3 regions of the Rhizobium sp. NZLR11 genome follow, and region 1 is predicted to be linked to each of the others. Evidence: riboswitches for the same ligand, from Rfam matches in the RefSeq annotation. Region 1 holds a riboswitch; each other region holds the start of a gene.
What was found. A riboswitch is a leader RNA that binds a small molecule or an ion and turns the genes downstream of it on or off. The one in region 1 is predicted to bind thiamine pyrophosphate.
Positions count from the first base shown of each region.

Region 1 (5,910 bases):
GGCGATGCCTTCCCAGGTGTAGATCTCCAGTGTGAAATCGATCGAGCCATTGTCCAGCGCCTCGTAGGCGGAAGTGCCGAGCGTGACGGTCTTGACCTCGCCTTTGCCGCCATCGTTGCGGATCATCGCGGAGATCAAAGCGCTCTCCCAGGTTCCGCCGAAGCCGCCATAGGTCTTGCCGTCGAGATCTCTAGGGCTTTTGATGTCGTCGCGTCCGCCCTTGTAGATAAGGCGCGCTGTTTCGGTCTGGACGACGCCGTAGACCATCTTCACGTCGCCGCCGGCGGCGCGCTGCATGAGGGCCTCGATCTCGCTGCTGATGCCGAAATCGGCGACGCCGTTCGACACCAGCGTTCCGGCGCTGGTGTCGGCATAGGGAAGGATCTCGACGTCGAGGCCGGCGGCGGTATAGAAGCCCCTCGCCTTGGCGACATAGATGCCGATATGGTTGGTGTTGGGTGTCCAATCGAGCGCCATGCGCACCTTTGCGGGCGCTGACTGGCCGAAGGCCGGGCGGCCGGCAAGGCTTGCGGCGATGGCGGCTAAGATCGTCTGGCGACGGGTGAGAAGCAGCATGGTGACCTCCTCAGGTCTCTAGAGCATGATGCCGAAAAGTGTGAGCGGTTTTCTCACGACATCATGCTCTAACTCTATAATGTAGAACAGGATTCAGATTTTAAGCCGACCGGCCTAAAATCATCCTGTTCGAGCGGATGAAGCAGTGTTTGCAGGATTTCGGTTTCGATCGCCTGGGCCGCCGGCGAGCCGAGATCGGCAAGGCTTCTCGGACGGGGCAGGGGAACGTGGAATTCGCGGATGATACGCGCCGGGCGGGCCGAAAGCACGTAGATCCGGTCGGAGAGGAACACGGCCTCGCGGACGTCGTGGGTGATCAGCAGCGCCGTCCAGCGGTGTTCGGTCCACATGCTCTGCAGCCATTCCTGGATCTGTGTGCGCGTCAGCGCGTCGAGCGCGCCGAACGGCTCGTCGAGCAGCAGCATGTCCTGGGTCTGGACGACAGTGCGCAGCAGGGCGGCGCGCTGGCGCATGCCGCCTGATAGTTCGGATGGATAATGGTGTTCAAAACCGGCAAGGCCGAAGCGCTCAAACAGTGGCGCCACAGTGGCGCGGGCAGCGCGGCGGCTCATGCCACGCACTTCGAGGCCAAGTGCCGCATTGTCGATGATCCGGCGCCAGGGCATCAGCGCATCGCGCTGCGGCATGAAGGCGAATGAATGCGGCGCCCGTTCCAGCGGCGCGTCCTTGAAAAGCACGGTGCCGGAATCGGGGCGAAGCGCCTGTGTCAGCAATCGGAGCACCGTCGACTTTCCTGAGCCGGACGGGCCGACGATCGAAACGAACTCGCCGTTTGCCACAGTGAGCGAAATATCGCCCAGCACCTTCATGCCGTCGAAGGACTTCGAGATGTTGCGCAGTTCGACCATCGTATCGCTCATCGCCGCGACTCCTGGGATCGTTGCCAGGGCATGACGAGGCGCTGGATCAATAGCGTCAGCCCGAAGAGGCAGAGTGTGAGCGCGGCGCTGATAACGACGGCGGCAAGCACGAGATCGGGGCGGAAATTGTTCTTGGCGTTGAGGATATAGATGCCGAGGCCGCGGGCGGCGCCGGCATATTCGGCAAAGATCGCGCCGACGACGGCATAGGTGATCGAGATCCTGAGGCCGGCGAAGAAATAGGGCAGCGCGGAGGGAAGCCGCGCCAGGCGGAAAATCCGCCAGCGGCTCGCCTTCATCGAGTTCAGCAATTCGGCGATGTCGCGGTCGGTCGATTGATAGCCCTGCAGCAGGGCGACCAACAGCGGAAAGAAGGTGACGAGCGCCACCAGCAGGATCTTCGGCAACAGGCCGAAACCGAACCAGAGGACGACAAGGGGCGCGATCGCCACCAGCGGCAGCGTCTGGCTGGCGATGAAAATCGGTAGCAATGCCCGGCGCATGAAAGACACGAAATCCATCAGGATCGAAGCGGCGAAGGCGAAGGCAAGCGACAGCGCGAAACCGCCGAGTGTCGCACCCAGCGTCGGCCAGGTGTTTGATATCAGCGCCTCACGGTTCAGCCAGCCCTGGATGACAATGCGCGAAGGCGCCGGCAGGATGGAAGGTTTGATGCCGGAAAGATCGACATAGAGTTCCCATGCCGCCAAAAACGCGCAGCCCGCGAGAAAGGCCGGTATGCCCCGGTAGAGAGCGGCGCGGAGCGCGGCAAGGCGCGAATCCGATGGTTGTGGCGATGTCATCAGCGTTCGATTTCAGGCTTTCGTCGGGCACTGCATAATTCCTTAAATCGGAATCGATTTAAGGGAAAATTATGCAGCAATTTAAAGTGTTACGGCGTCCCTTGCGCGTCTGCTAAGACGCGCGGCGCTGTATTGGCGGAGACCGTGATGTCGAGCGTCACGTGTCCCACCGGGTCGCCGAAGCGATAGAAGGCCTCATGAATGGTCGCGAAGACGGCGCCGGCATCTCCCCCCAGCCGGGTACAGAAATTCTTGGCGTGGTCGAAGGTGCCGGAGCGCTTCAAGAAATCGATGCAGCCATAGATCTCGTCCATATGGCTGCCGGTTCCCATGACGTAGAGCGAGAATTGCGCGGCTGCCGGCTGTCCGGTCTCCGTGGTGGTTTCAACGGCGGCAAGGGCTGATGTAATCCGGTCGGCAAGCGGCTCCGCCCGGCCGGCAGAGGGCTTGACGCCGCAGATGGCGTCGTCGGGCTCACCTGGGCAGCCGCGTGAGACCGCGGCGGACAGCACGCAATGCTCGCCGGTATTGGCGGCGACGACGAAAAGATCGCGCATGGCCGCGAAGAGGACATCAGGCGGGCCGACCAGCAGGGTGGAGATATCATCGGTCTCGATGCGAAGCCGGTCGCGATAGGGGTCGAACGCCTTGACGGCATCGAGAATGATGCCGACGAAATTGCCGGACATCGGATAGAGTGACACTTGTGCGCCTGAGAACATCTGAACCTCGCTCCGCTGGCATTACCCAGATCAGCTTTGAAGGGTCCAGAGGCTTGCGCCTCGCATCTCAGCCCCGGCGATACGGAGCTCCCCTGTTATTTCGGCGGAAACTATCATCGCGGTTTTCTTCCCGCAACCGCAAAATTGCAGACCCGTCCGCGTGGTCGTAATGAACCTGATATGACGGACAACACCCGGACCGAGGTCCTGCCCGGGTGTTCCCAGAGGTTCCGTACCTGCTGGGAACGGAACCGGAGCTTTCTGTCTCAGGCGGCGATATCGGCATAGGGACGATCGATACGGGCGGTGGCGAGCGCCCGTGTCCACCATTCCAGCCTTGCCATCATTCGGCCGAGCAAGCGCAGCGCGTCGTCGGGAGTGTCGAGCCTGCCTTCCGCGTCGAAGCGGTTCCATGGCGCAGCGAAGCTGACCGAATCGCGGATCGTGACGGCGTGGAGTTCGGCAAAGACGAGGCGCAGCTGCTCTACCGCGCGCAGGCCGCCGGAAATACCGCCATAGGAAACGAAGGCGACCGGCTTGCCCTGCCAAGGCTCGAAGAAGAAATCGATGACGAATTTCAGCGAGGCGGTGAAGCTGTGATTGTATTCCGGCGTGACGATGATGAACGCGTCCGCCATGCCGAGCCGCTCGGCGAGCCTGGCGATTTCGGGATGTGCCAATTCGCGGGTGGTCGGCAGCGCAAAATCCAGCGGGTCGATGATGTCGATATCGAATTGCGGGAAGCGGATGAGCTCCTCCGTCAGCCACTTGACCACCCGGTCGCAGATGCGGCCTTCCCTCGTGCTCCCGTAGATGACCGCCAGCCTGGTGGGTGTTTTCATGTGTCGCTCCTTGTTGCGATTGGACTTTACGATTGCAGGAGCAACAGGTATAAAACCTCAACTAATATTGAGGTCAATAGGCGATGGATACGATTCCTGCGACGCCGCTCGGCAGGCTCCTGACAGTCGGTGAAGTGGCGGAGCGCAGCGGCCTCGCCGTCTCGGCGCTGCATTTTTACGAGACCAAAGGGTTGATCTCGAGCATCCGCTCCCGCGGCAACCAGCGGCGCTATGGGCGCGATGTGCTTCGCCGTCTCGGCATCATCAAGGTGGCGCAGCGTGTCGGCATTCCGCTTTCGGAAATCCAGTCAGCGTTCGAGTCCCTGCCGCAGGGACGAACGCCGACCGTTGCCGACTGGCAGACGCTGTCGGCGCGCTGGAAGGATGATCTCGACGCGCGAATCAGGCGGCTCAGCCTGTTGCGCGACCGATTGACCGGCTGCATCGGTTGCGGCTGCCTGTCGATCGAAAGCTGTCCGCTGCGTAATCCCTGCGACCGGCTTGGCAAGGAAGGGCCGGGTGCGCGGCTTCTGGAGGCCGAAAACTAGTCCTGGTTTTCCCCGGAAAGATCAGTGCGCGCCTTTCTTTCGGTCGGTGCGCTCATATGTTAAGGGCGAGTGACGCAACCGGCGGCACTGTCCGCGAGGAGGACGGCTTCGTGTTTCATCCCAGATTGTTCGAAAATCGCAATGTCGTCGTGACCGGCGCCGGCCGCGGCATCGGCCTTGAAGTTGCCCGGCAGTTTCTGGACTGCGGCGCGAAGGTGATTGTCCATACCGGGCGCAAGCCGGGACGGGATCTGCCGGATTTCCTGCTGACTGCTGAATCGGAAAGACGGGCGCTGCTGCTGCACGCCGATTTCTCCGCCATCGGTGGGGCGGCGCAATTTGCCGACGATGTCCTCGCTTTCTTCGACAGGGTGCATGTGCTCGTCAACAATGCCGGCACCATGCTTGGCCGGTTTCCCGCTGCCACGCTGACCGACGCAGAATATGAGGCAGTCATACGGCTCAACCAGACTTCGGTGGTGGCGCTGACGCGGGCATTGCTGCCGGCATTGAAGGCGGCCGAGGGCGCTGCCGTCATCAACACTGTTTCGATTTCGGCGCTGACCGGCGGAAGCCCCGGCTCTTCGATATATTCGGCCTCGAAGGCCTTTGTTGCGACCTATTCCAAGGCGCTCGCCCGCGAGCTTGCCCCGGATGGCATCCGCGTCAACTGCGTCTCGCCGGGAACGATCGAGACGGATTTCCACGAGCGCTATTCCTCCAAAGAAAAGCTGGAGCAGACCCGGAAATCCATCCCCCTGCAGCGACTCGGCACGGCGGAGGATTGCGCTCCCGCCTATCTGTTCCTGGCAGCTCCCTCACTCTCGGGATACATCACCGGCCAGGTGATCGAGATCAATGGCGGACAGCTTATCTGCTGATTTACTTGGACCTTTTTTGGCATTTCATCACTATTGACCAATTCGCTTGTGCGAATATGCTATTGTACTGATCTACCTCACCGCCTCCTTCCGAGATATCGAATGCCGTTGCCTAAACCGGAGCCGGGTATGACCGGCCAGGAGTTGCATAAACTCGCTGGAAAAGCCCATGAAGCGAGCGACCTGCTGAAAGCTTTGGCGCATCACACCCGACTTCTGATCCTCTGCATACTGGCGAAAGAGGAGCGAACGGTCGGTGAAATCGAAAATATTCTCGGCATACAGCAGGCGATGGTCTCGCAGCAACTTGCGCGTTTGAGGCTCGAAGGCCTGGTCAATACGCGCCGTCAGGGCAGGCAGGTTTATTACAGCATCGGCAATGTCAACGTGCTGGGTTTTCTCGAATCGCTGTTCGATCTTTTTCCGGCTGCGGAAAACTGTTAAAGCGCGTCGCATAAAACTTGATTCATGCGACGCGCTTTAATTCTTTGTTTTATGCATGTCGTCGTCCCAAAACCGCTGCACACTTTTGGCGGCATGCATTAGTACCCGCCCTTGCGAAGCACGGCTGCTATGTCGAAGATGAGGCCGGACGCGAAATGTCGCGGGAGACCGGATGATCGACAAGCTGGAATTTTTTATCGCCCTTGCCAATGA
Region 1 covers NZ_JABDWD010000021.1:77,008-82,917, reverse strand. Annotated here, with positions in the region: gene HJB83_RS27845 (ABC transporter substrate-binding protein) at 1-576, opposite strand, end outside; gene HJB83_RS27840 (ABC transporter ATP-binding protein) at 651-1,457, opposite strand; gene HJB83_RS27835 (ABC transporter permease) at 1,454-2,260, opposite strand; gene HJB83_RS27830 (YkoF family thiamine/hydroxymethylpyrimidine-binding protein) at 2,350-2,982, opposite strand; TPP riboswitch at 2,973-3,086, opposite strand; gene HJB83_RS27825 (NADPH-dependent FMN reductase) at 3,249-3,824, opposite strand; gene soxR (redox-sensitive transcriptional activator SoxR) at 3,908-4,372, shown strand; gene HJB83_RS27815 (SDR family NAD(P)-dependent oxidoreductase) at 4,483-5,253, shown strand; gene HJB83_RS27810 (helix-turn-helix transcriptional regulator) at 5,356-5,697, shown strand; gene HJB83_RS27805 (LysR family transcriptional regulator) at 5,870-5,910, shown strand, end outside.

Region 2 (5,910 bases), on a different contig from region 1:
ATGTCTTGGCCATGTCTAAGACGGGAACTGGGCGCGAACAAATGAGATTTCCTTAACTGGCATAAGGCAGATTGACGATGTTGGATCGTTTCAACTTAAGCGCAGTCCTTCGCAACGCAAGCCCTTGAGCGGGTGACCAAAGTACTTCGGGTTACGCCTTTGGCGGTCTCGCAGCATATTAGAGCGCTTGAGGAAAAGGTTGGCTGTCTTCATAGCCCGCGATCAACCGTGCCGGCCTACTCAATTGGAGTGAGGATATTCCGTTACGCCGCACGGTACTCCCACGACAACGCAGACTCCTTCCTAGAGGCCTCCCCATTCCCGAAGTAATAGCATGTCACCTCGTCTCGGGAGGCATTGATTTCTTGCTCGAGATAGTGGTTGAAGCGCGACCCGTGAGTTGCGGCACCAATCTTCCTGGAAGAGGTGCAGCGTGGAAGAAGCTGTTCAAAAAAGTCAGCGCGGCGCATCACATATTTTTTTTAGAATCCCTAGAGCGGATGCGGTCCTTCGGATCCTCGACGCGTCGAAATCCGCGTCATTTCCAGAGCTGTCACCTCTGCCACAGTCAGACCAGTGGTTTCTGCGACGTCGTCCAGCGAATAGCCGCGAGCCAGACGAGCTTCTGCAAGCAGAGCGCCAACGGACGGGGCAACTGGGAATTTCGCAATTTTCGAGACCATGTTCATGTCGTTTAAGGCTCCTTTTGGCGGCCGGAAAACGTGCATCCGTTTTCTAGTTCCACCGCTGCCGATCGCGTCCGGCAACGGACAGTTGCTTCGAAATCCGCGAGCGCTCTTTCTATCAGTTTGTGCGACGGAGTATAGGTCTAACGCGATGAAGGATGGACAACGCTTGCATGGCAAACAACGAGAGGTGACCAGCTCCGAACTGCGGCGCAAACTCGCGACGGCCGACAAACAGCTTCCTATCTGGCGGGAGCGTTCGCGGCGGTGGGAAGCTCGTAGGGAGTAATGCACTGATTGTTCCCAAGCGGGGAGTGATGGACAAACAATTCGGGCGTTGCCTCGGCGTGATTAGCTCGTGGGCCGCAGGTTCGGCCAGAGCTTGTAAAAAATCTCCCGGGCTCTGTTGATCGGCGTCGGGTTGAATAGATCGCCGGAGAACGGCGCGTCGAGGTCAAGCGCGGCCTGAGTTCAAGGACCCTTCATCGTCTTGGCACTCTAAGGGTTTAGTGAGACTTGGAGCGCCCAAAAAGAGGATGCAAGCAAACCTGCATTGTGTCGCATTCGCCCTTCAGCTCTTGATGACGGAGTCCTTGAGGCGTGACGAGCTGAAACGGAATGTAGCCCTTCTTTTCGACCTTTTCGCCCTTAGCAGGCTTGAGTGCGGTATCGACTGAGCCTTGCCCTGGCCGGCGCCATCCTGGAACACGGTAAGGTCGAGATCGCGCGCCTGCATGGCGGCAAGCACGTCCTGTGTGGCGTCGGCGCCGGCGCCGACGACGACCGTGGTCATATTCCTTGCCTCTTTGAAACGTCTGATCACGCCGTGTCTGCATGGCGGCAGACGGCTTTCGGGCGTGCCCGTCAAGCATGCGGTCGAGAACGGAGCAACTGATGGCGAGTTCGGTCTGCCGACCAGGCCGCGACCTGGCTCCCAGAGGCCGCCCTATGATGGCCTTGTATCGCCCGACTACCGTTTTCACCAGCAAGAGTTTGCCGTAGCGGTAGAGACCTGCCATTTCACCTAGGCGCCGTGAAGTGCGATATATGTAATAATATATGAATGACATACTTTATAACTCGAAGGTTTCTCAAAATAATAGGTAAAGTTCGCCAAACTGGAAATGATATACGATAATATATACTCAATACATCTGTTGCGTTGTTTATCGTTTTCATCGAGTGTCCCGTCATGGGGAGCTACGGTAGCACGGGAAATTCTTTCCCTATGAATGCTGAAACCTTTCCGGCGACAGCATCGTCTGGAGGCTTGCACAAGGAGCACATGACATGGATCATCAAAAGCAATCAGACAAGCGCCTTGGCTGCTCGCATCTGCGGTTGGCAACCATCGACGGCGTGTCGCTGTCTGGTCTGCAGTTGTCACTCGAGCCGCAGGAGGGTTCTGGGTCGACGAAGAAGACCTTTCTCCAACAATTGCTCCTGGATTTTGCTTTCGGCTGCGAGCTATTTTATCCGATCCAGCTATATGAACATCTCGCAACGAGCGAGGGCGACGACAAGGGCGCTAAACCATTAGGTGAGAGTTACGAGTATGGAACTGGGAGAGTTCGGACCGGCCGCCACGTCCCTCATTTGAAATCCACGTCTCTCGGGTTTCCATATTCCAGAATGGAAGCGCCTGCTCAGTCGCCAACTCTTGCAAACTACAACAACAGGTCGGCGAGCGGATGGAGGACATCATGGACGACATGGATGCAACGCAAGCAAAGGACGGCTCGGGCACACGGGTTTCAAAACGTGCGAACCAGCACGGCAGGAACATCGAAAGATGGTAAGAAAGTCTTCAGGAACCTGACCGTTACACGGTACGCGCAAGCCCTAGTTCAAATCCTGCTGCCGCTATCATATACACTGACAACGCTCACTTGTCGGCAAAATTCAAGGGTATTTGGCCCGCAAGGTTCGCCCAATTATACTTCCGAAAGGATTTCATTCTCTATGTCATTATGTTCTGCGAAATGCATTCGCATCGCCGCGCTTGCAGCGGCTGCCATCGTGCTGGGCACCCAGTTCGCAATTGCGCAAGAACCGTCTATAGGGGCTCAGTGGCTGAACACGCCGGTATCTCGGGTGGAAGCGCTTGCGGTCCTCCAGACCCTGAATGCCAATCTCCTGAGTAACGCCAGTGCTACGTTGACCCTTGACCGTTGGTGCGCCGCGCATAAGCTCGCACCGGAAGGTTTCAAGATCGTAGCTCAGCGTGTGGGCGGGCAAGGCAAACCGGCCGATGAGGACATCCGTAAACTTCTGACCGTCGGACCCGGTGAGTTGATCGCTTATCGCCGCGTCCGACTGGTCTGCGGAGATCGCGTCTTGTCTGAAGCCGACAACTGGTATGTACCTGCAAAGTTAACTGCAGAAATGAATCAGGCGCTGAATACCAGCGATATCCCTTTTGGCAGAGCCGTTCAGGCTCTCAATTTCACTCGCACAAACCTGTCTGCCAAGTTGCTCTGGTCCCCTCTATCCGAAGGCTGGGACATGGACGGCTCAACAGCGCATGAAACAAGTTCCCCCGGCCTGCCGGCGTTCCTGCTCGAACATCGAGCCGTATTGAAACTTCCAGACGGCACGCCGTTTAGCGCCCTGGTCGAAAGCTACACGGAAAAAGTACTAGACTTTCCAGTTCCGCGCCTGCTTTCTCAATAGCGCTTCGGTATCTCGGTAGATTTGGCGAAATAAATCGACTGCCACTGCATGCGACAAGGGCGCTTGTCTTGCGGAAGCGTGCCGGCCGGCACGATTGCCCTTGTCCATCGTTTAACAGCGGCGACACGCACGATATCCTGTGTGTAACCTAACCCCGAGCCATCGCAGATTGTCGCTTGACAGTCCCCTCGGCAAGCCTCTACCCTTTTTGCATTCACCAGGGGGGTCCCGGCAAGGGGCTGAGATACTGCTGGACAATACGGCTTTGCCGATTGTGGCGCAGTGACCCGTTGAACCTGATCCAGTTCATACTGGCGTAGGGACGGTGCAAGCGCTCGAAGGCAGTGGATTCACGCGCGGAATCCGTGCCGGCGTCTTTTCATCATTCCGGCTGATGACTGGGTCTCCAATCGAAAACTTGGAGCCTCAAACCATGAATATCGCCGCCACCCCAACTGTCACCACCGGCCCCTTGCCGGCATCCAGGAAGATCTACATTCGGGGGGACGTCCATCCCGACATTTGCGTGCCGATGCGCGAAATCAGCCTGCACCCGACATCGGGCGAGCCGCCCGTTGTCGTCTACGACTCCTCCGGCCCCTATACGCTCGAGGGCGCCCAGATCCGTATCGAACAAGGGCTTCCCTCACTGCGACGCGACTGGGTGCTCGGGCGGGGCGATGTCGAACACTATCAGGGGCGCCATATCCGCCCCGAAGACAACGGCTTTGCCAGCGGCGAAAGGCTGACGCCCGAATTTCCCACTAAACGTCAGCCGCTACGAGCCAGGGATGGCAAGGCGGTCACCCAGCTCGCCTATGCGCGATCAGGCATCATCACGCCCGAGATGGAATTCATAGCCATCCGCGAAAACCTTGGTCGCAAGGCGCAGGCGGATGCCATGGTCCGCGACGGCGAAAGCTTCGGCGCCCATATTCCGGACCATGTGACGGCGGAATTCGTCCGGCAGGAATTGGCGGCGGGTCGGGCGATCATCCCCGCCAACATCAATCATCCGGAATCCGAGCCGATGATCATCGGCCGGAATTTCCTGGTGAAGATCAACGCCAATATTGGCAATTCTGCTGTCACCTCGTCCATGACGGAAGAGGTCGAGAAAATGGTCTGGGCGGCCCGCTGGGGCGCCGACACGGTCATGGATCTTTCCACCGGCCGCAATATCCACAATATCCGCGAATGGATCATCCGCAATTCGCCGGTGCCGATCGGTACCGTGCCGCTCTATCAGGCGCTGGAGAAGGTCGAGGGCATTGCCAAAGACCTGTCCTGGGAGGTCTATCGTGACACGCTGATCGAACAGGCCGAACAGGGCGTCGACTATTTCACCATCCATGCCGGCGTGCGGCTTCACTACATCCCGCTCACCGTCAACCGTTTGACGGGCATCGTGTCGCGCGGCGGTTCGATCATGGCGAAGTGGTGTCTCCATCACCATCGCGAAAGCTTCCTCTACGAGCATTTCGAGGAGATCTGCGACATCTGCCGCGCCTATGACGTCTCCTTTTCGCTCGGCGATGGCCTGCGCCCCGGCTCGATCGCCGACGCGAATGATGCGGCGCAGTTCGCCGAACTGGAAACACTGGGAGAGCTGACCAAGATCGCCTGGGCGAAAGACTGCCAAGTGATGATCGAAGGCCCCGGCCATGTGCCGATGCACAAGATTAAGGAGAACATGGACAAGCAGCTCGAAGTCTGCGGCGAGGCGCCTTTCTACACGCTCGGGCCGCTGACGACCGATATCGCGCCGGGCTACGATCACATCACCTCTGGGATAGGCGCAGCCATGATCGGCTGGTTCGGCACGGCGATGCTCTGCTACGTCACGCCCAAGGAGCATCTGGGGCTTCCCGACCGCAACGACGTGAAGGTAGGCGTCATCACCTACAAGATCGCGGCTCACGCCGCAGATCTCGCCAAGGGGCATCCGGCGGCACAGCTGCGCGACGACGCGCTCTCCCGCGCCCGTTTCGAATTCCGCTGGGAAGATCAGTTCAACCTCTCGCTGGACCCAGAAACCGCCCGCAGCTTCCACGACAAGACGCTGCCGAAGGAAGCCCATAAGGTGGCCCATTTCTGCTCCATGTGCGGCCCGAAATTCTGCTCCATGCGCATCTCGCACGATATCCGCGCCGAAGCGCAGAAGGAGGGTCTGGATGCGATGGCAGCGCGTTATCGCGAGGGCGGCGACCTCTATATGCCGGTAGAAACCCTGCAACATTCGGGCGAATGAGATGCGTGTGCTTGTCAAAGGGGCCGGCGTTGCCGGCCTGACGGTGGCGTATGAACTGCGCGCTCGAGATGCCGAGGTTACCGTGCTCGATCCATATGACGGTTTCAGGCGTGCTGCTTCGTGGCTCGCGGGCGGAATGTTGGCGCCCTGGTGCGAGCGGGAGAGTGCTGATGACGCGGTACTCATGCGCGGTCTCACCGCCGCCGACAAATGGGAGGCAATGGTGCCGGGAGAGGTGCGACGCAACGGAACGCTCGTGGTCGCCTCGGCTCGCGATCTTGGTGAACTGCGACGCTTTGC
Region 2 covers NZ_JABDWD010000026.1:52,254-58,163, forward strand. Annotated here, with positions in the region: partial or broken gene HJB83_RS29995 (helix-turn-helix domain-containing protein) at 457-689, opposite strand; partial or broken gene HJB83_RS30000 (rhizopine-binding protein) at 1,271-1,512, opposite strand; gene HJB83_RS30010 (hypothetical protein) at 2,649-3,359, shown strand; TPP riboswitch at 3,569-3,700, shown strand; gene thiC (phosphomethylpyrimidine synthase ThiC) at 3,793-5,610, shown strand; gene thiO (glycine oxidase ThiO) at 5,612-5,910, shown strand, end outside.
Region 2: another riboswitch for thiamine pyrophosphate. It lies ahead of thiC (phosphomethylpyrimidine synthase ThiC); the one in region 1 lies ahead of HJB83_RS27830 (YkoF family thiamine/hydroxymethylpyrimidine-binding protein).

Region 3 (5,910 bases), on a different contig from region 1:
GCGGGCGCCGCCATAACCATTGCTGTCGCCTTCGCGGGACTTATAGCCATCGAAGCGGACGAGCTGGATATACTGGTCGGCCTTGCGCTCCTTCAGCATATAGGGACCGGTGCCGATGAACTCCTTCATCGGCTCGTCCTGTTTTTCCGACGGGATGATGATCGCCGCCGAATTGTTGAAGGCAAGCAGCGAGGTCAGCGGCGCATAGGGCTGCTTCAGCGTGATGGTGACGGTTGAAGGATCGACAGCAGTGATCTTGTCGATGAAGCCGGCCACCTGCTTGCCGCGCGAGGCGATCTTCATCCAGCGGGTCAGCGAGGCGACGACATCGTCCGAGGTCATGTCGCTATTGTCGTGGAATTTGATGCCGGTCCTGAGCTTGATCGTATAGGTTTTGCCATCTGCGCTGATCTCGGGCAGGCTTTCGGCCAGTAGCGGCGTGACGTTCCAGCTCTTGTCGAATGTGTAAAGCGTTTCGAAAATATGCTGGGTGACGATGCCGACGAGATCGGCCGTCGACGACATCGGATCGAGCGTCGGCGGCTCGCCGATCGTCGCGACATTGATGACGCCGCCCTTTTCCTGGGCAAGCAGGGTCGAAGGCAGGGCGACGAGCGCGGTGCCAAGGAGAAATGCGACAAGTGTTTTCATGAGAAGGCTCCCGGTCCAGTTCCACAATTATGTAATTCATCTTTTTGTAAGAGAATAAGAGCTGGATTGATCCTGTCAAGCGTGGGTGACCGATTATGCCTCTGCCGGGATACCGGAACGCGAGAAAACACAATCTTCGGCTGCGCCTGCACGAAGGCTGCGCATTATGCCAAGCACACGGATGGTCAGGCTTCAGCGGAACGGGAGAAAAGAATGAACATCAATTTCAAGGGCGGAAAATGGCTGAACGAACCGGCCAGCTGGCACGCCGACGACACCGCCCTCACCCTGACGACCGATGAAAAAACCGATTTCTGGCGGGAAACCCATTACGGCTTCACCCGCGACAGCGGCCATTTCCTTGCCTTTCCCACGGCAGAGAGCTTCACCGCCCAGATCCGCATCCAGGGCGAATTCCGCACCCTCTACGACCAGGCTGGCCTGATGGTGCGCCTCGACGGGAAACGCTGGGTAAAAACAGGCGTGGAATTCACCGACGGCGAAGCTTTCCTCAGCACCGTCGTCACCGACGGCAGGTCCGACTGGTCGGTGTCGCAGCCCTTCAAGGAACTCGAAGATTTCCAGATCCGCGTCACCCTCGCCAACGGCGCCCTGCGCATCCAGACCTCTCGCGACGGGAGCCGCTGGCCGCTGCTGCGGCTAGCGCCCTTCCCGGCCGCCGACGGTTACGAAGTCGGGCCGATGGCCTGCACGCCGGAGCGCAGCGGGTTGACGGTGCGGTTTTCGGAGTTTTCGATCGGGTTGGCGATTGCGACGGATCTTCATGATTTGAGTTAGACGCTATTATAAGATTCTCTGCGGACACGATCTGGGGTGATCCACGACTGTTGGCCGTTCTGTTCGTCGCCCCTGCTGTAAATGCCACACAAATAGGACTGTCATTTTCGAGATGACATCCGCCCCATTCTCTGCGAAAAAGAGCGCGATGAGAGACAGGGGCGCCCGTCGACAGACGGGCTGAGAAGCACCCTTCGAACCTGAACCGGATAATGCCGGCGGAGGGAGTCGCTCGGGGTCGCGGCTCGCCGTACGAATTACCCCGTGCCCGCCCCCGCCTGAAAGGGGCCACATGCAGACCAGGACCACACCAGGAGCCATGCTGAAGGCGATGCGCGAGAAGCCGCCGCTCGTTCAGTGCATCACCAATTACGTCGCCATGAACATCGCCGCCAACGTCCTGCTGGCCGCCGGCGCCTCGCCCGCCATGGTGCATGCCGCTGAGGAAGCCGGCGAATTCGCCGGCATCGCCAACGCGCTGACCGTCAATATCGGCACGCTGTCGTCGCAATGGATCGACGGCATGCAGGCCGCAGCGAAGGCAGCGACCTCAGCCGGCAAACCCTGGGTGCTCGATCCGGTCGCCCATTATGCCACGGCTTTCCGCCGCGATGCGGTCGCCGGTCTGCTGGCGCTCAAGCCCACGATCATCCGTGGCAATGCCTCCGAGATCATCGCGCTCGCCGGCGGCGAGAGCCGCGGCCAGGGCGTCGACAGCCGCGATCCGGTTGAACAGGCGGAAGGTTCAGCGCGATGGCTCGCCGAGCGCCAGCAGGCGGTCGTCGCCGTCACCGGTGCAGTCGATTTCGTCACCGATGGGGAGCGGGCGGTGCGGATCACAGGCGGATCGGCCTTGATGCCGCAGGTCACCGCCCTCGGCTGCTCGCTCACCTGCCTCGTCGGCGCCTTTGCCGCCACAGTGCCCGAGGATATGTTCGGGGCGACGGGCGCAGCACTCGCAACCTTCGCCATCGCCGGCGAAGAGGCAGCACTCGGTGCGGCCGGTCCCGGCTCCTTCGCCTGGCGCTTCCTCGATGCGCTGAACGCGCTTGACGCCGAAACGCTCGATGCCAGGGCCAGGATATCGGCCGCATGAAGACCTTCGATCTCTCGCTCTATCTCGTCCTCGACCCCGATCTCTGCGCCGGGATCGGCATGGTCGAGACCGCCCGCCTTGCCGTTGCCGGCGGCGCGACAATGGTGCAACTGCGCGACAAACATGCCGGCACGACCGGGATGATCGAGACCGGACGCGCGTTGAAACAGGCGCTTGATGGCACCGGCGCCCTGCTCATCGTCAACGACGATGTCGAGGCGGCCATCGCCATCGGCGCCGACGGCCTGCATATCGGCCAGGAAGACATGGATGCGGCGAGAGCGCGCAAGATGATCGGCCCCGGAATGATCCTCGGCCTGTCGGTCGAGACCGAGGCGCTCGCCGCTGCCGTCGATCCCAGCCTCGTCGATTATACCGGCGTCGGCCCGGTGTTTGCGACGCCGACCAAGGCCGACCACAAGCAGCCGATCGGCTTTGAGGGCCTGGCAAGGCTGGTGGCGGCTTCGCCGGTGCCGTCGGTTGCGATCGGCGGCCTGAAGGCAGAGCATGTGGCCGAAGTCTTTGACGCGGGCGCCAAGGGGCTTGCCGTCGTCTCCGCCATCTGCGGCACGCCGGACCCTGAAGCCGCTGCTCGCCGCATCGCCGGAGAAATCCGAAAGGCCCGCGCATGATCCGCAACGTCTTATCGATCGCCGGCTCCGATCCCTCGGGCGGCGCCGGCATCCAGGCCGATCTCAAGGCCTTTTCCGCTCGCGGCGTCTACGGCATGGCGGTACTGACCGCGCTGACGGCGCAGAACACTCAAGGTGTCACCGGCGTGCATCTGGTGCCGCCGCAATTCGTCGCCGACCAGATCAACGCCGTCTTTGCCGATGTGCGCGTCGATGCCGTCAAGATCGGCATGATCGCCAATGCCGGCATCGCCGATGCCGTCGCCAACGCGCTTGTTGCCGCACTGGCCGACCGGCGCAGCATCCCCATCGTCATCGACCCCGTCATGATCGCCAAGGGCGGCGCCGCCCTGCTGGCACCCGAAGCGGTCGACGTGCTGACCAGCCGGCTGCTGCCGCTGGCGACACTTCTGACCCCGAACCTGCCGGAGGCCGCCGCCCTGCTGCACCAGCCGGTGGCGACAAACCGGTCTCACATGGCGGCGCAGGCCGAGCAGCTGCGCGCGCTCGGCCCGGCGGCCGTGCTGGTCAAGGGCGGTCATCTCGACAGCGACGACAGCCCCGACGTGCTTGCCACAGCCGACGGCCTGCACTGGTTCGAAGCCAGACGCGAGCCGACCAAGAACACCCACGGCACCGGCTGCACGCTGTCGAGCGCGCTGGCGGCAGAGCTTGCCAAGGGCGCCTCGGTGTCTGAGGCCGTCGCCATCGCCAAGGATTACCTCGCCGGCGCAGTCGCGGCATCAGGAAGCCTCACCGTCGGCTCCGGCCACGGCCCGGTGCAGCATTTTCATGCGCTCTGGAGAGTCGAGGGATAAGCGCGCACATCGACGCACGCTTCCATCGAAACGGCTCGGGCTCGCGCCCCGAGCCGTTTTTGCGTTCGGCAACTACCTTGCTTTGAAAGCAGGAGCGTAACGGCGAGCAGCGTTGCGACCCATCTGAAAAATCCCTGTTGACAAGCCCAGCCAGATCGCCAAATCTATGTCATTAAAAGGGGATATATTCCGTAATAGAGGAATATCAGGAGGAGTGACGGGTGCCAGACCTGCTTGTGAGCTTATACTCCACACAGCTTGCCGATCTGAAGCGGAAAGCCGACGATGTCAGCGTTTCCATCCGCCCGGCCCTTCCCCCGGAATTGCATCTCGTCGTCAACTGGGTTCGCGAAAACTTCAGCGAAAACTGGGCGAGCGAAGTTGCAATCGCCTTCGCGCGTCAGCCTGTTGCCTGCCTGATCGCCGTCGACGGCGGCAAGCTCAAGGGCTTTGCCTGCTATGACACGACGGCGCGCGGCTTCTTCGGCCCGACCGGCGTCGACCGCCAAGCGCGCGGCAAGGGCATCGGGCTCGCCCTTTTTTCCGCCTGCCTTCAGGCGATGAAGACGCTCGGTCACGCCTATGCCTTCATCGGCGATGCCGGCCCGGTCGATTTCTACGCCGGGACCGCCGGCGCCATCGTCATCCCCGCCCCCGACAAGGGCATTTACGAAGGCATGCTGAGAAGCACGCCGAAATGACCATCTGATCCCGGAGTTACAGAATTGTCCTCGACCCCGCTCGCCCTTTTCGTCGGCCTTCCGAATCCCGCGATTTCGGATGATGAATTCGCCCTCTTCCGCGAGACCAATCCGCTCGGCCTCTTCGTCGGCCGGCGCAACCAGCGCGAGCCGGAACAGACCAGGCGCCTGATCGAACGCTTTCGGCAAGCCGTCGGCCGCGACGATGCGCCTGTCTTCACCGACCAGGAAGGCGGCCGCGTCCAGCATCTCGATGCCGGGCCTTGGCCGCTTTTCCACAGCTTCGGCCAGTTTGCCGAACTTGCCCGCCGCGATTTCGATCTCGGCAAAAAAGCACTGCGCCTTTCCTCCCAGGCCATGGGCGCGATGATGACGGAACTCGGTCTTTCCAGCGGCTGCTCGCCCGTTCTCGATCTCGTCTTCGAGACGACGAGCGCGGTCATCGGCGCCCGCTCTTTCGGCCCGGATCCCGATGTCATCGCCGCCCTCGGCCGCGAGGTGGTCAATGGCCTGCTCGAGACCGGCAACATGCCTGTGATCAAGCACATTCCCGGCCATGGCCGTGCGACGCTTGACTCCCACAAGGAGCGCCCGGTGGTCGACGCCTCCCGCGCGACGCTCACTGCGACCGATTTCAAGCCCTTCGTCGCGCTGAAGGATACGCCCTGGGCGATGGTCGCCCATGTCGTCTACTCGGCCTATGACGCGGAGCTGCCGGCCTCCGTCTCACCTGTCATGCACGACGTCATCCGCAACGACATCGGCTATGACGGCGTGCTGATTTCCGACTGCATCTTCATGGAGTCGCTCGCCGGCACCCTGCCGGAACGCGTCAGGCAGGTGCTCGACGCCGGCTTCGACATCGCCCTCCACAGCCATGGCGACATTGCCGAAAGCGAGGCCGCCGCCAAGGCCGCCCGGCCGCTGACGGACGCCGCGCTGCAACGGATCGCCGCCGGCAAGGGCCGCCTCGGCAATCTCAAGGTCGACGTCCGCGCCGCCCATGCTGAAGTCGAAGACATGTTTGCAAGCGCGCTGCTCTCCTGACCGGCGCATCTCTCATCGTATAAAAAAGGGGAATAAGACATGAAAAAATATCTTCTTGCCGCCGCTGCGCTGACGCTGCTTTCGGGCTCTGCCCTGGCGCAGACGATCCTGACGGTAAATATCGAACCGGCGACGACCTGGGTTCGCAACTTCAATCCGTTCAACCA
Region 3 covers NZ_JABDWD010000005.1:240,962-246,871, reverse strand. Annotated here, with positions in the region: gene HJB83_RS11590 (ABC transporter substrate-binding protein) at 1-651, opposite strand, end outside; gene HJB83_RS11585 (DUF1349 domain-containing protein) at 865-1,449, shown strand; TPP riboswitch at 1,597-1,693, shown strand; gene thiM (hydroxyethylthiazole kinase) at 1,742-2,545, shown strand; gene thiE (thiamine phosphate synthase) at 2,542-3,177, shown strand; gene thiD (bifunctional hydroxymethylpyrimidine kinase/phosphomethylpyrimidine kinase) at 3,174-3,995, shown strand; gene HJB83_RS11565 (GNAT family N-acetyltransferase) at 4,217-4,696, shown strand; gene HJB83_RS11560 (glycoside hydrolase family 3 N-terminal domain-containing protein) at 4,721-5,743, shown strand; gene HJB83_RS11555 (ABC transporter substrate-binding protein) at 5,783-5,910, shown strand, end outside.
Region 3: another riboswitch for thiamine pyrophosphate. It lies ahead of thiM (hydroxyethylthiazole kinase); the one in region 1 lies ahead of HJB83_RS27830 (YkoF family thiamine/hydroxymethylpyrimidine-binding protein).